DNA from 4 places in the Pradoshia sp. Z5_111 genome. Region 3 is predicted to be linked to each of the others. Evidence: predicted binding sites of a transcription regulator. Region 3 holds the regulator's gene; each other region holds the start of a gene.

Region 1 (4,151 bases), on a different contig from region 3:
AAAAGGAGAATGAAATCGCTGTGTATCGCAGGGTTTTGGCTTTTTTTGAAGAGCATCGTCTTGTGAAAGTAAAATCCTAGCCTAGATTTTCTCAAACGGCGAAAAGTAATGTACTGCAGTTTGTGGCGTTTTCCTTATGGAGAAAATGATATGAGATTTTCGAGTGGAGGGACTAACGTGAAGCATTCTAAAGTAAAAGAATGTCATCAATGTGGTGAGAAAGAGCTGGGGATCGGGAAACATACCGGATATGGAGTCATGTACCCCAAAAATAAAGTGAGTATAGGTTCAGAGATCGAATACATGATTTGCACGGAATGTGGATTTATCATTGAAGGCTATGTAAAAAAGCCGGAGAAATTTAAAGAAACACTTTACTAAAAAGGTAAACAGTTCATTCACAAAAAAGGTCTTTCCAAGTGTTTATGGAAAGATCTTTTCGTATAAATTAGTTTATTGGAGCTGCTTCTTTTACGGATGCTACTCTAAATGTAGTTTGTTGGCTTCCTAACATAGGAGAGTCCTGTTTAGCTTCATCCGGTTTGCCTTCCGGACGTTTGTGCGCTTTTTTGAAGGAGTCGCTGTTTTTCCAGGCAAGGAAGCTTTCCTCATCTTCCCAGTACATATTGACGCTCATCTCATCATATTCTGTCAGGCCCTCTGTAAGTAAAACCTCTACTTTAACAAATCCTTTGAATTTATCTAATTCGTTACCGGAAGTGAAACGGCCTGCCATTTTTTCTGCGAAACCTGGTTTGGTTTTAATTTTGTTTTGAACAACAATCATGTGATCATTCTCCTTTTATTTTTATTTTTCTGGAAAATATATCAGATTACTTCAATGAAAATCACTCTTACACTGCTATTATATACCTTTTTCGAAGATTTTGAATTCATTATGCTTTAGGATTTGCTGATTATGGCTCTAACATATTTTTTCTATATGATTGAAAGCATTGCGTGATGAAATAACCAACATAGTTCATTCATCATCCTTCTATATGACCCTTCAAATAGATTATTACTCAATTTTTCTATTATTTTTGTAAAAAGGCTAAAATTAAGAGTTTTCGAGACTTACGAGTCAAAATTGAGTGACTAAACGGCTGTATAAGCCGGATTAGTCTAGTAATCCAGCCGATTTTCACCGGAATTGAGCGGGAACTGATATTAATTGAGCGGAATTCCATATAATTGAGCGGAAATGGAGTGGAATTGAGCGATTTTCGTAATAATTGAGCTAAACTCAAAATAATTGCTCGAATTTACTTATTTATGAGCGAATTGAAAAGGAGAAAAGTGAAAATAATAGTAGATGAATGCATTTGGGGACTGTTTTTAAAACGTTTTCGTAAATTTTTCTGGTGAACTATGTCTGTTGTCTTAAAGTATTTGCACGCTTTCATGCTCTTATACATAAATTGTAAATAATTTTCCATTGAACACGAACGTATATTCGCTTATCATAAAGAATATAATAAAGACGAACATACATTCTATTTAAAAGAAGGTTTTAACATGATTGATTACAGTACTTTACCGCATCATTATGTTATGTGCGTGGATATGAAAAGTTTTTTTGCCAGCTGTTCAGCAGTGATGATGGGACTGGATCCGCTTGAATGTTATTTGGCTGTGGTGAGTGATACGGAACGGAGCGGCAGTGTGGTGCTGGCTTCATCTCCCAAAATGAAGAAAGAGTTTGGCATTAAGACAGGCTCGAGATTGTTTGAGATTCCGGATGATCCGCGCATTATAAAGGTTAATCCTAGTATGGCAACGTATTTACGTATCTCTACTGAAATCAGCCGTTTATTCAATCGATATGTACCTAAAAGTGCGATTCATACGTACAGTGTAGATGAAAGCTTCTTAAAGGTGGATGGGACGACTCGTCTATGGGGAGATATCGTAGAAATTGCTGAAAAAATCCAGGATGAAATCGATCGGGAATTCCAGCTTCCATGCGCGATTGGGATCGGTCCGAATATGCTGCTTGCTAAGCTGTGTCTTGATTTGGAGGCCAAGAAAAAAGGAATCTCCCAATGGACCTATGAGGATGTACCAGAAAAATTATGGCCCTTATTCCCCTTGAGCGAAATGTGGGGAATTGGAAAGCCGATGGAAAAGAAGCTGAATGGAATGGGGATTTTTTCAATCGGTCAATTGGCGCGTTATGATTTGGAGACGCTTGAAAAGAAGTTTGGCATTATGGGCAATCAATTGTACCACCATGCCTGGGGTGTTGATTTATCGGATATCGGTGCTCCGATTATGGAAGGGCAAATCAGCTTTGGAAAAGGTCAGGTTTTACTGCGTGATTATAAAAAGCCTGAGGAAATCAAGCATGTCATTCTGGAAATAAGTGAGGAAGTAGCAAGAAGAACACGTGCAAGCGGGATGGCGGGCAGAACCGTCAGCTTGGGGATTTATTATAGCCAGGATGAATTTGGAGGTGGATTTCATCGCTCTATGACAAGAGAAACACCGACCAATATTACGATGGATATTTATGAAATGTGCTTAACCTTGTTTGAACGGTTTTATACAGGCAAAACAGTTAGGAAAATTTCTATTACACTTTCAAATGTTATCCCCGATCGAGAGATGCAAATCAGTCTATTTGACCAGGATAGCTGGCGCAAACGTGAGCTTGGCTTTGTGATGGATCGAATGCGTAAAAAATTTGGATCCAATGCGATTTTACGTGCCGTATCGTATACAGAGGCAGGAACGGCCAAGCATCGCAGTACTTTGGTCGGAGGACATAGAGCATAACAGACAAGTGAAATGGAGGCTGCAGGGAATGATTCGAGATCGCGGAAAAATGAAATGGACATCAATGATGCTGCCGGAGCATGTAACAATGCTTAGAGAATGGGCACATGAGGACAGCTATGAAACAAGGAATGAGCTTGATGAACAGCAAGTGGAAGCGATGAACACGATAATTATGGAGGCCTTGGAATATAATAAGCCGGTGGCGATCCGCTATTACCGTACAGCCAGTCGCCGGTACGGGACGGTGGAAGGAAGCATACATTATTGCAATGAACAGGCTCAAAAACTTCATCTCGTTGATGAGGATGGAGATGCTTGTTTTGTATTTTATCAGGAAATTGTGGATGTACAATTGAAGGATTGATGGCCAAGCAATTCGCTATAAGGTTGTGCATATGTTGGTTATGGCTCTTCTCTTTCTTCCTAAATAAACCCTATTACCCAATAATGAGTAAATGAAAACGCAAATATTAGACAAATTACCACAAAAAGTTTACTATGTATATAGACCTAGAAGTGAGAAATATACAGATAATAAATTTTAACATCGATTTCGGTTCTGATAACTTTGCCATGGGATATCAAAACAAAAGGGGTAAAAGAAAATGGAAAAAGAAAAATACAGCACGATTTATCAAGCACCTTATGGAATGGTTATAGGAGAATTAAAAAAAGAAATGACTAAAGAAGATGCTGTAGCATTAGGGCAGAAATATTGCGAAGAAAACGGTTTCAGCTATAAAGGTACGTATACTGGCGATGAAGCAGTGGCGGCTTTACAAAGTTTAATACAAAAACATACGAGAGCAGTTCATTAAACTGAACGTTCATTTTTAAAACATAGAGGCAGTATTCATTGAATGCTGCTTTTTTTTATTATGAATTTAGCTTATTAAGAGGTTTGCCGGTTGAGTGAAAACGGGAACCTATGAGATAAATAGAGAGAAAGCATGGTGGACAACAATGGAAATTACATGGACAGACGCAGCGTTAGAAAAGGTAAAAGACAAGCTGACAGACCAAGAAGGCGTTTTTTGCTTGAAGTATGAAACAGAAGGCTGTGGCTGTGTAGTAAGCGGTGTAACCAATTTATATTTTGTTAAAGAAACTACTTCTCAGGAAGTAGAATGGGAAACCAACGCCTATCCTGTATGGTTAAATAAATATCATGAAATCTTTTTGGATGAAAAGCTTATTATTGATTATTCCAGCAGTACAAATAGCTATCAGCTGAAAAGTCCTAATCAGTATTTAAACCCAATGATGAATGTCATCATTCAATAGGCTCGATTATGAGCATAAAAGGTTCAGTCAGAAATTTTGACTGAACCTTTTTTTAAAACGAAAGCAAAGGGAAATCCCACTCATTT
Region 2 (4,151 bases), on a different contig from region 3:
CAGATACTGAAATTTATGTTAATGATGAAAAACTGGAGTATGAAAGTGAACTGATTGTCCAAAACATAACGATTGATTACACGAAGGAGTAAGATTGGAAGGTCATCAATGGATGGCCTTCTCTCGTCTATCCTTTTATAAATAAAATTTAAAAGTAAAGTGAGGAACATCAAGTGAATTTACCGAACAAGATAACAATTTCTAGAATTTGCATGATCCCTGTGTTTATGATTATCATGCTTCCATCTATTGATTGGGGAACCTGGATGATTAACGATGTGGAGCTGCCTGTCTCTCATTTTGTTGGAGCTCTTATTTTTATCATTGCTTCTACAACTGATTGGATTGATGGATACTATGCTAGAAAACATAATCTGGTCACAACCCTTGGAAAGTTTCTTGATCCGTTGGCAGATAAACTTCTTGTATCTGCTGCATTAATTATACTTGTAGGATACGAGTTAGCGCCTGCTTGGATTGTTATTTTAATTATCAGCCGTGAATTTGCGGTAACAGGCCTTCGCCTGGTTCTGGCTGGTGAAGGGGAAGTTGTTGCAGCGAATCAATTGGGCAAAATTAAAACCTGGACTCAAATCATCGCTATATCTGCGTTACTATTGCACAATCTACCATTTGCGTGGATTAATTTTCCGTTTGCTGATATAGCTCTTTATGTAGCTTTATTCTTTACTATATGGTCTGGCTGGGATTACTTTGCTAAGAATAAAGACGCGTTTTTAAATTCTAAATAAGGGTATCATTCTTACTATAACTTGTTAAATTGGCGGGTGACAGAATGAATGCAGAATTAATAGCGGTAGGCTCTGAGTTATTACTTGGACAGATTGCAAATACCAATGCTCAGTTTATATCAAAAAGCCTGGCAGAGATAGGTATTAATGTATATTACCATACAGTAGTTGGGGATAATCCTGTACGATTAAAAAAGGCTATCGAAATTGCAGAATCCCGAGCTGATCTTATTATATACACTGGTGGTTTGGGACCTACAAAGGATGATATAACAAAAGAAGTTGTAGCCGACCATATCGGTAAAACATTAATATCAGATCAAAAAGCCATGGAAAATATTGAGGAGTACTTCAAGAAAATAAAACGTGTGATGACAGAAAACAACCGGAAGCAAGCGTTGATTATTGGAGGATCAGAAGTATTCCCTAATCAAAATGGGATGGCACCCGGAATGGCGGTGTCTCATGGAGATATTCTTCATATTTTACTGCCTGGACCTCCAAGTGAAATGCAGCCAATGCACCAAAATTTTGCAGTTCCTTATCTGTTGAGATTAATGGACAGGGTGGAGCGGATAGATTCACGAGTCCTCCGTTTCTTCGGTATTGGGGAATCACAGCTTGAAACAGAAATAGAAGATTTGCTGGATCAGCAAAGTAACCCGACAATAGCGCCTCTTGCCTCGGATGGAGAGGTAACTCTTCGGATTACAGCTAAACATGAATCTATTGAAGAAGCTGACAAACTATTAAAAGAGACAGAAGAAAAAATTCTTTCACGTGTGGGAGAATATTTTTACGGATATGATGATGCGACCATCATGACTGAACTTATCAATCTTTTAAAAGAAAATGAGCTTACAATATCGGCAGCAGAAAGTTTAACCGGCGGAATGTTTCAGGAAAAAATGACCGATATACAGGGAGCAGGTTTAATCCTTAAGGGTGGTATTGTTGTTTATACCAATGAAGCAAAGAAAAAGCTACTGAAGGTCGAACAATCAACGATAGACCAATATGGGGTTGTCAGTGAGCAATGTGCTATGGAAATGGCTGATAATATTAAAGCCATGCTCCAATCTGATATCGGGATTAGCTTTACTGGTGTTGCTGGACCAGATGAATTGGAAGGCCATCCGGTAGGAACTGTTTTTATCGGTATAGCCATTTCCGGTCAGAAAACGTACGCAAAGAGATTAGACTTAGGCGGTATGCGTGAGGTTAATCGGGTTAGAAGCATGAAGTATGGCTGTCATTTTCTTATCAGAAAGCTGAGAGAGTTATATGCATAATGGAAAACCCCAACTTATATGGTTGGGGATTTCTATTGTTTATAAAATCGAGATAATTTCAGTTTTACACTAATTACTGCTAAAAGCATCCTATTTGCTAGAGAGTTTCTTTAAATTTATCAGCAAAATTACCATTAAAATGATACGAATAAATGTTCGCTTTTTTACTTGTTAAATGGGGACAGATGAGGTATAGTATAAATAAGTTCTAAATTATACATGTAATGTTTTTATATAGATATGGGGAGGAAATAAACTGTGAGTGAACGTCAAGCTGCGCTCGATATGGCGCTAAAACAAATTGAAAAGCAATTTGGTAAAGGTTCAGTAATGAAGCTGGGGGAAAGAGCAGACAGAAAGGTTTCTACCATTCCAAGTGGTTCGCTTGCTCTTGATTCAGCCCTCGGTGTGGGTGGATATCCAAGAGGTAGAATAATCGAGATTTATGGACCGGAGAGCTCCGGTAAAACGACAGTAGCTTTACATGCAATTGCTGAAGTACAGGCGAAGGGTGGACAAGCAGCCTTTATTGATGCAGAACATGCTTTAGATCCGGCATATGCACAAAAGCTTGGCGTAAATATAGATGAATTATTACTTTCCCAACCAGATACAGGTGAACAGGCATTGGAAATTGCTGAGGCACTTGTACGAAGTGGTGCAATTGATATTATTGTTGTTGACTCAGTGGCTGCTTTAGTACCAAAAGCTGAAATCGAAGGTGAAATGGGAGATTCTCATATGGGTCTACAAGCCCGTTTAATGTCCCAGGCTCTTCGTAAACTTTCTGGATCCATTAATAAATCTAACACAATAGCAATCTTTATCAACCAAATCCGTGAGAAGATTGGTGTTATGTTTGGTAACCCAGAAACAACTCCAGGTGGTCGTGCCCTTAAGTTCTATTCTACGGTTCGCCTTGAAGTAAGACGTGCTGAACAACTGAAACAGGGAAATGATATTGTAGGGAACAGGACCAAAGTTAAGGTTGTTAAAAATAAAGTGGCTCCACCGTTCAAAGTGGCAGAACTTGATATTATGTATGGTGAGGGCATTTCCAAAGAAGGCGAAATCATCGACATTGGCTCTGAGTTAGATATTATTGAAAAGAGTGGCTCATGGTATTCATATAATGGTGATCGCTTAGGACAGGGAAGAGAGAATGCGAAACTCTTCTTAAAAGAGAATCCAGATGTTCGTGATGAAATTTCCATTAAAATCCGCTCAGCGTATGGATTAAACGGTGAAGCGAAAGTGGTTGAACCAGCAGAGGAAATGGATAAATTTGATTTACCTGAATAAGTAGTTTGTAATGGGCAAACCTGGTTATGGGTTTGCCCTTTCTATAGGTGGACATCAGGGCATGCTTTTATATAAAATTCATCTGTTTCTGAAGAGAATCAGGATTTAGTTAGTGTCTAGCTAAGAATCCAATCAGTAAGTGTTGTTACTGGAGAGAAATTATTCAGCAACTTCATTAGCAAGGATGAGAAATACTTAAAAATTTCTCTAGATTTTGTACTATTACACAACTTAATAGGAAGCAGCTATGGTAAAAGTGGAAGGCTTAATTGGAATCTACGAATTAGGTGGATAGGTTCACGAAATTTGTTTATATGTCTGTATTTTCTAAAAACGATTAAAAGAGCGTCGGGACTTGCTCTTGACAACAAATTTTCATAACTTTACAATAGAAATGTATTAATATCTTTTTTTATGACATGCCTAAAAGCGATTGTGCTGTATATTTTTAGATGATGTACATGCCAGAATTGAAAACAATGTAGTAAAAGAGATTAAAAAAGTTAATAGCAAGAGGAGGTGTAATGATGGATCCAATCGCTATCATCTCCATTTTGCTTGGCCTAATTGTTGGTGCAGTTGTTGGCTATTTGTTAAGAAGATCTATAGCTGAATCTAAAATATCCGGCGCAACGAACGCAGCTGAAAAAATTATTGAGGATGCAAAGCGTGAAGCGGACGCCTTGAAAAAGGAATCCCTTCTTGAAGCAAAGGATGAGATTCATAAGCTTCGGACTGATGCTGAAAAGGAAGTTCGTGATCGACGAACTGAATTACAGAGACAGGAAAATCGAATTCTACAAAA
Region 3 (4,151 bases):
AAGTGGTCCGGTTGTAGCTTCTACGCCTTTTGTATGACCATATTCAGGATGTCCAGGTGTTTTACTGCCCCATTGTCTGAAGTTCTTAATCTCTTCCATCTCAAGGCCATAACCTGATAAGTGCAACAAGCTGTATAAAAGCATGGAACCATGTCCTGCTGATAATACAAAACGATCACGGTTAAACCAATCCGGATTTTTTGGATTATGGTTCATAAATTTGGTCCAAAGTGTATATGCCATAGGAGCTGCTCCCATAGGCATACCAGGATGACCTGAGTTAGCTTTTTCAATTGCATCGATTGAAAGTGTACGAATAGCTGTGATAGATAAATTATCTTTTTCTGTGAACATTGCCTACATCCTTTCAGATTAACCTTCTAATTTATATTAATGAAGTATAAACAGGTTGACAAGACTTTGTTGGTAAATGCTACAAAATCGTCACTCCTTAAGATATTTTTTGGAGTCTAACCTATTATGCTATACCCTTAATGTAATTTTTTATTACGTAGTTTTTTTATTTTTTCAGGTGTAACATCCTTACCTTCGGGATCGATGATTGTCAGACCTTCAACCGTATTTCGCATTGAGGTACGGAAGGTTTCCAAATACTCTTTCCTTAGGAGAGATTGTTCAGTGGCTTCTTCTTTTGTAAGGCCTACTGTTTTTGATTTCTTAGATAATTCATTAATTCTTTTAATTTTATGCATTGGCAGCATAGTATTGCTCCTTCTATTTAAAATATAAGTAGATATTGTCATCGTATAGAAAAATTGCGTAATTTTCAAGAATGAACTATTAATTAGGATTCTTTTTCATATATTCTGAATATCTCCGGTGAATGGTAGCCTTTGAGAGATCATAGCCTTTTCTGTTTAAATTCTCCGTAATTTCAGCAAATGTTAATCCTTTAATACGCAGCTCAATGACCTCCTGTAATGGTACCTCTGACCTTTCTCTTCCGCCTCCAAGATGTTGATTTGCCAAATTTCTTTGTGGTTTATATCCATTTTCAATTGCTCGTTTCATCCCTCTTCTAATTTTACTGTTTTGTAATTTCCGCTGATATTCCTCTACTATACTGATGATTTGCAAAAGCATGGCATCTGTTTCAGAAACCTCAAGCTCACCATTATGAGTAACCGTATATAATTTTACCCCTTCTTTATAGATGCAATGTAATAGAGCAATCTTGGCATTTCCTCTGCCAAGTCTTGTTTCATCCTGAATCAAGAGCCCCTCGATTTCTCTATTTTTCATTTTTTCCAGCAAGATTAGAATGCCTTCTCGTTCTAAGTCATATCCACTGGCTTGTTCTTTTTCGATTATGACAACCTCGAACCCCTTTATGGCAGCCAGTCTTGTTAACTCCTGCTCCTGCCTTTCCAGTGATGTTTCCTGAGAACTTTTATCTGTGCTGACTCTGCAATAAATTCCAACCTTCATTTTCTCTCACCATTCTTCTTTACATATAGATAAGGCCGGGAAAAATTCCCGACCTTACTGATTATATAGTTATTTATCAGAATCTGCTAAGTGTAGCATTTCTGTATTTTCATTCATTTTCTTTACAGGAATCACAATCGTTTGCCCTTCCTTTAAATGATTAATGTGCAAGTCATTATGTTCCTGAACCCAAGAGACAAATTCAGTCTGTGTCATTTCGCTGCCATCAAAACGTTCAGCCATATCCCAAACTGTATCTCCTTTTTTAATCGTGATTTGTTGATAATCATCTTTCGGTGCTTCAATATTTGTTACTATCATTGTAGTTATTAATAAGAAAAGACCTATAAAAAACAAGATGGAATAATTATAAGAAGTCCATAATTTTTTCATTAATAAAACCCCCATCGAATGTATGTTCGTTTAATATAAACTAAGTATAAACCGAACAAACGTTTTGTGTCAACACAAAAAACGAACTTATGTTTGTACTGTTAAACAGGAAATGATATACTAAAAACAAGAAAAGCTAAAAGAGGTGCGGGAGATGACTACTAAATTATCCAAACGGCAACAGGATATTTTGCTATATATTAAAGAAGAAGTTAAAACGAAGGGCTATCCACCTTCCGTTCGAGAAATCGGAGAAGCAGTCGGACTGGCTTCAAGTTCCACGGTTCATGGTCACTTAGCGCGATTGGAAAGCAAAGGGCTTATTAGACGAGATCCTACTAAACCACGTGCTATTGAAATCCTGGATATGGATCCACATGACCATATTCCAAAAACAAATTCAGTTAATGTACCATTAATCGGGAAAGTAACTGCTGGGCAGCCTATTACAGCTATCGAAAATATAGAAGAATACTTCCCTCTACCTGAGCATATGGCTCCTGCCGATGAAAATGTGTTTATGCTTGAAATTATGGGTGACAGTATGATTGAAGCTGGAATACTTAACGGTGACTATGTAATTGTTCGCCAGCAGCATACAGCAAACAATGGCGAAATTGTCGTAGCCATGACTGAAGATGATGAAGCTACCGTAAAACGTTTCTTTAAAGAAGATACTCATTTCCGTCTGCAGCCGGAAAATTCTATGCTCGAGCCTATCATTCTACAAAATGTCAGTATCTTGGGCAAAGTGATCGGGTTATACAGAAACATTCAATAAGAACGTTGGGACCGGCTTTCAGCCGGTTCTACTTATGTGTTTAAAATCTATTATCTCTATTTTCTCTATTAAACTTATGCATTTAAGGATTGGCATATTCCACTTTATAAATAGATTAATGCTTTTATTTATCTCGTAGTTTACATAATATAATTATGTAATACAAAAAGCTTGCAACCATTATGATAGCAAGCTTAAATGTCCTATATATCCCATCCTTTGTAATAGTATCTTGATCGTTTACTCTCTTCATAACACGATTGGCAAATAGCAAATGGATAATTCCAGCTTAACGGCTTATTGCATGATCGACACTTTGTTTGATATTTTTTAACCCCTTTTCTTAACTGATTATGTGCGTCTGAACTGATTTCTTCTCTTACTCGCTCCCAATAGACCGTTTCACTTCTTCGATCTAATTTATACAAAAACAATAAATGCAATCCTACTGATTTATAAGATAATTCAAGTTCATCCAAGGAATCTTTCTTTATTAAAGGCTCTCTCAATTCTCTTCTATCCACAATGGCTTTCATATTATAGAGCCATTGATTAACGAGGCTCTCCTCATTCGCTGAAAAAGGTAAATGCAGAAAACCGTATAAATCAGTTATCGACATTCGTCCTTCTATTTGTTCATGGCGAATTAAATGATATAAAGCTTTTTCCTGAGTAAGCGGCGCTTTTGTTGTCCCGGCAGGATTTTTAAATTCATCCCATAATTCAAAGAATTGATCAAAGCTGGAATGATAACGTTTAAAGCGTTCAAATACACCCTGTGTAGGAGCTATTGTAAATGTACTGATTGGTCGGTCTTCACCATTCAACAATCGTTTCATTAAACCAATTTGATCAGTAAATGCCACTCTTCCTTCATTATATATACCTTTACGGCCGGCACGTCCTGCTAACTGCTTTACTTCCTGAGAGGTCAATAAACGCCTTCTCGTGCCATCAAATTTATCATTTTCGAGAAAAACGACCCGCCTAATCGGTAGATTGAGCCCCATCCCGATAGCATCTGTAGATACAATCACTCGCGTCTCCCTGTTAATGAACCTCTGAATTTGTTTAGCTCTTGTCTCAGGAGGCATACTTCCATAGATTACACTTACTTTATGGCCGTTTCTCTCCAGCTTTGAAGCGGTTTGAAGCACTTTATTTCGAGAAAATACAATCAAAGCATCCCCTGCCTTGGCATGTTCAATCTTAAAAGGTTTTTTCTCTACAATAAGCGGTATATCCCGTTTGTATTCATGAATTTCAATATCATTTCCCTGAAGCAGATTTAAAATCATCCTTTTCGAGTTGTGACTGCCTATGATGTGAACCTCGCGAGCTCGTGCTTTATTAATAGCTCTAAACCAGGAAAATCCTCGATCTTTATCTGCTATCATTTGCGCTTCGTCTATAACCATGACATCGAATTCATCTTTCTCAGTAAACATTTCAATTGTGCAGGAATAATGCGTGGCATTTGCAATATCCTTTTCTTCTTCACCTGTCTTTAACGCACAGGCAATTCCGT
Region 4 (4,151 bases), on a different contig from region 3:
CAACAAAAGACTGTTCTTTGAAAACAGGAGCCGCATCCTGTACTTCCTTATCCTCATATAAAGCTTTTATGGTTGGAGCACGTCCGCCTTCGGTTGCAGAGATTTTTTGTCCTTCTTCCCCAGTCATGAATTTCACAAATTCCCATGATTCTTTTGGATGATCAGTATAGCGGTTAATCATGGCCATATAGCCTCCGAGTGTCGAAGCTGAGCCTGAATCACCAGCAGGTAAGGAGGTAAAGGCAAAGTTGCCAGCTACCTTTGAGGTACTTTTATCAGCAGCTGTTTTTTCCATATAGGGCCAGTTGCGTGCGAATACAGTTTGGCCTTCCTTAAAGGCAGATTCAGTTTCCGTTTCGGTAAAAGTTAAAATGTTATTTGGCATGAAATCTGCGTTTGCAATTTCAACCATTTTACTAAGTCCTTTTTTGGCTTCTGGACTGTTAATGACGACTTCATTGTTTTCATCGATGATTTTGCCGCCGTAGGAGGCAATGAATTCCATGGCGTTCACAACAATACCTTCATATTGCTTTGCTTGGAAGACAAAGCCTGAGCTTGTGCCTTCTTTCCCGTTTCCTTCTTTAGCCATTTCTATCAACTCATCCCATGTTTTTGGGGGTTCGCTAACCAAATCTGTTCGATAATAAAGAATACCGGCATCTGAGTATTTTGGCAGAGCCCATTGCTTGCCTTCAAATTTCCCGGCTTCAACTGGACCGGGGAAGTAGTCTTCGAGATTTATTTTATCCTGATCGATGAAGCGGTCTAATTCCATCGCGTAGTTAGCTTGGGCGAACTCTGCCGGCCAAACAACATCTGCATCAAATACATCGATTTCAGCACTTTTACTACTGAATGCGGTTACATATTGATCGTGCTGTTGAGTAGAACTATTCGGCATTTCCTGATAGTTTACCTTAATATTCGGATGTTTTTTCTCGAATGCTTCTATCAGTTTTTCTGTACTGCCTGTCGTATCGACTCCTCTGGCATATGTAATTTCAACTGTTTTTTCTTTTGAATCGTTCTCATCATTAGAGGTTTCTTCGGCATCCGAACATGCTGTTAAGGCAATCCCTAAGAAAGCAGCAGAAGAGATGGATAACCATTTTTTAAGTTTCATATTTTCCCTCCTATATTAATGAATACTTGCTTCTTTATAAATTCCTTTAGATTTGGTTAACGAAACCTAATTTTGGATAAAATTTCATACATGATCCTAAAGGCCTATGGACACATTTGAGTCAGAGGGGTGTCAAATGGAAGGCCAGTCAGCGATTAACTTAGTATCCTGCTGGATTAATCACATGAAATGTAATATATTTGTAGCTGAATAGAATTGCTGGAAAATAGCTGCGTGATTCCAGAGGAAGCAGGTGAGACCTCAGATGAAGATTTTAATAGCTCTTTTAGCTCCAGGTTTATTAGTTGTGCTCTTTTCAAGAGTGACATATAGCTGCATAGTCGGTTTATGTTTAACAGTTGCCCTAATCGCCGCATCAGCGTATAAAGGCTATACATCATCCTGGCCTCTGATTATAATTGACGCATTTTCATTAACGGCCGGGTATTGGTATTCTCAGCGGATGATCAAAAGAACACCTAAAAGTGCATAAACAACAGACTGAGTCTTCCATATTATTGAGGAAGACTCTTTTATTTTTTGGCAGGATGGGCATAAATGATATTATTAAAGTTAAAAAAGGGAATGTTTGTTCGCTTTTTATTGGTTTGTTTATAGATGATTGTGGTAAAATATTGTTATCAAATAAAACGAGATTTGAGATGAAAATGATGAAAGGGGCTTTTGTGTGAGTAAACAATTTGAATTGGTTTCCAAGTATACTCCTCAAGGAGACCAGCCAACTGCAATTAAAGAGCTAGTGAATGGAATTAATAATGGCGTTAAGCATCAAACGCTTCTTGGCGCTACTGGAACCGGAAAAACATTCACGATTTCAAACGTGATAAAAGAGATTAATAAGCCCACCCTTATCATTGCTCATAATAAAACGCTTGCTGGACAGCTGTACAGTGAATTTAAAGAGTTCTTCCCGAATAATGCAGTCGAGTATTTTGTCAGTTACTATGACTACTATCAGCCTGAAGCATATGTACCTCAGACTGATACCTTTATAGAGAAGGACGCCAGTATTAATGATGAGATAGATAAACTGCGCCACTCTGCGACATCTGCATTATTTGAGCGGAAGGATGTCATTATTATTGCCAGTGTATCCTGTATTTATGGCTTGGGTTCTCCAGAAGAATACGGGGAAATGGTTTTATCCATTCGAGTTGGCATGGAAATGGAGCGGAACCAGCTATTACGTAAATTGGTCGACATTCAATATGAACGAAATGATATTAACTTTCAACGCGGAGCATTTCGAGTTCGAGGAGATGTAGTTGAGATTTTTCCAGTCTCAAAGGATGAACACTGTGTACGTGTTGAATTTTTCGGCGATGAAGTGGAACGGATCAGAGAGGTGGATGCGCTGACTGGGGAAATTATCGGCGAAAGAGATCATGTAGCTATCTTCCCTGCATCCCACTTCGTTACAAGAGAAGAAAAGATGAAGATTGCCATTCAAAATATTGAAACGGAATTGGAAGAGCAGCTCACCTTTTTAAGAGGTGAAGGAAAGCTTCTCGAAGCACAGCGGTTGGAGCAAAGAACCCGTTACGATCTTGAAATGATGAGAGAAATGGGCTTTTGTTCAGGGATCGAGAACTATTCCCGACACCTGACCTTAAGACCGCCGGGCTCTACCCCCTATACCCTTATCGATTATTTCCCTAAAGACTTTTTAATGGTGATAGATGAATCCCATGTTACAGTCCCGCAGGTTCGCGGTATGTATAATGGAGACCGCGCCCGGAAAGAGGTACTTGTCAATCATGGTTTCCGTTTGCCGTCTGCAATGGATAATAGGCCTTTGCAATTTCAGGAGTTTGAAGAACATGTCAACCAGATTGTTTATGTGTCTGCTACACCGGGGCCTTATGAACAGGAGCATTCACCGGAAATGGTTGAACAGATTATCCGTCCAACGGGACTGCTGGACCCAACTATTGATGTTCGTCCGATTGAAGGTCAAATTGATGACTTGTTAGGGGAAATCAACGAGAGAATCTCAAGGGATGAGCGTGTCCTGATCACTACACTGACCAAGAAAATGTCTGAGGATTTAACGGATTATCTAAAAGAACTGGGCATCAAGGTTCAGTATTTGCACTCTGAGATTAAAACACTTGAACGAATCGAAATTATCAGAGATCTGCGTCTTGGAAAATATGATGTGTTGATTGGAATAAATTTACTGCGTGAAGGAATTGATATTCCGGAGGTCTCACTCGTAGCCATTCTTGATGCGGATAAAGAAGGATTCCTTCGTTCAGAACGGTCTCTTATTCAAACGGTCGGCCGTGCTGCCCGTAATTCGAACGGTCACGTTATTATGTATGCAGATAAAATAACGAATTCAATGGAAATAGCGATTTCTGAGACTAAACGGCGCCGTGCGATCCAGGAAGAATATAACAGGAAACACGGAATCGTTCCTAAGACGATCCAGAAGGATATCCGTGATATTATTCGAGCCACTCATATAACGGAAGATAATGAAGAAGAAAAAGCAGCAAATAAATACGAGAAGCTTTCCAAGAAAGAGCGTCAAAAAGTAATTGCAAATATGGAAAAAGAAATGAAGGAAGCAGCCAAAGCGCTTGATTTTGAACGTGCTGCCGAACTTAGAGATTTAATTTTAGAGTTAAAAGTGGAAGGATGAACATAGGATGGCACTTGATAAAATTGTAATTAAAGGGGCCAGGACCAATAATCTTAAGGATATTGATGTGACAATCCCCCGGGATAAGCTGGTTGTACTAACGGGTTTATCCGGTTCCGGAAAGTCCTCCCTGGCTTTTGACACAATATATGCGGAGGGACAGCGCCGCTATGTGGAATCTCTTTCCGCATATGCCCGGCAGTTCCTCGGCCAAATGGATAAACCGGATGTTGATTTGATTGAAGGGCTGTCTCCAGCGATATCAATTGACCAAAAGACGACAAGCCGCAATCCTCGTTCAACCGTTGCGACAGTGACAGAGATTTATGATTATATGCGTTTATTGTATGCCAGAGT

Evidence for each region. Region 3 encodes LexA, which represses DNA repair genes until DNA is damaged. Its sites were predicted from a motif close to CGAACATATGTTCG; they were not measured.
Region 1: a site for LexA is predicted at 1,446-1,459, ahead of AC4D4A_RS13065 (Y-family DNA polymerase). Genes of this name have one in related genera too.
Region 2: a site for LexA is predicted at 2,190-2,203, ahead of recA (recombinase RecA). Genes of this name have one in related genera too.
Region 4: a site for LexA is predicted at 1,709-1,722, ahead of uvrB (excinuclease ABC subunit UvrB). Genes of this name have one in related genera too.

The regions. Positions count from the first base shown of each region.
Region 1 is NZ_JBZCPQ010000005.1:345,718-349,868, forward strand. Features, by position in the region: gene AC4D4A_RS13050 (S9 family peptidase) at 1-80, shown strand, start outside; gene AC4D4A_RS13055 (transcription initiation factor TFIIIB) at 178-381, shown strand; gene AC4D4A_RS13060 (heme oxygenase) at 449-787, opposite strand; gene AC4D4A_RS13065 (Y-family DNA polymerase) at 1,519-2,778, shown strand; gene AC4D4A_RS13070 (YolD-like family protein) at 2,807-3,145, shown strand; gene AC4D4A_RS13075 (hypothetical protein) at 3,387-3,599, shown strand; gene AC4D4A_RS13080 (iron-sulfur cluster biosynthesis family protein) at 3,745-4,065, shown strand; gene AC4D4A_RS13085 (DUF2339 domain-containing protein) at 4,146-4,151, opposite strand, start outside.
Region 2 is NZ_JBZCPQ010000004.1:156,529-160,679, reverse strand. Features, by position in the region: gene AC4D4A_RS10295 (helix-turn-helix domain-containing protein) at 1-92, shown strand, start outside; gene pgsA (CDP-diacylglycerol--glycerol-3-phosphate 3-phosphatidyltransferase) at 174-752, shown strand; gene AC4D4A_RS10285 (competence/damage-inducible protein A) at 797-2,044, shown strand; gene recA (recombinase RecA) at 2,303-3,346, shown strand; gene rny (ribonuclease Y) at 3,874-4,151, shown strand, end outside.
Region 3 is NZ_JBZCPQ010000001.1:731,629-735,779, forward strand. Features, by position in the region: gene tkt (transketolase) at 1-354, opposite strand, end outside; gene AC4D4A_RS03565 (DUF896 domain-containing protein) at 492-722, opposite strand; gene AC4D4A_RS03570 (YneB family resolvase-like protein) at 802-1,449, opposite strand; gene yneA (cell division suppressor protein YneA) at 1,519-1,842, opposite strand; gene lexA (transcriptional repressor LexA) at 1,997-2,623, shown strand; gene AC4D4A_RS03585 (helicase-related protein) at 2,827-4,151, opposite strand, start outside.
Region 4 is NZ_JBZCPQ010000002.1:174,725-178,875, reverse strand. Features, by position in the region: gene AC4D4A_RS05200 (ABC transporter substrate-binding protein) at 1-1,126, opposite strand, end outside; gene AC4D4A_RS05195 (CsbA family protein) at 1,392-1,619, shown strand; gene uvrB (excinuclease ABC subunit UvrB) at 1,815-3,794, shown strand; gene uvrA (excinuclease ABC subunit UvrA) at 3,802-4,151, shown strand, end outside.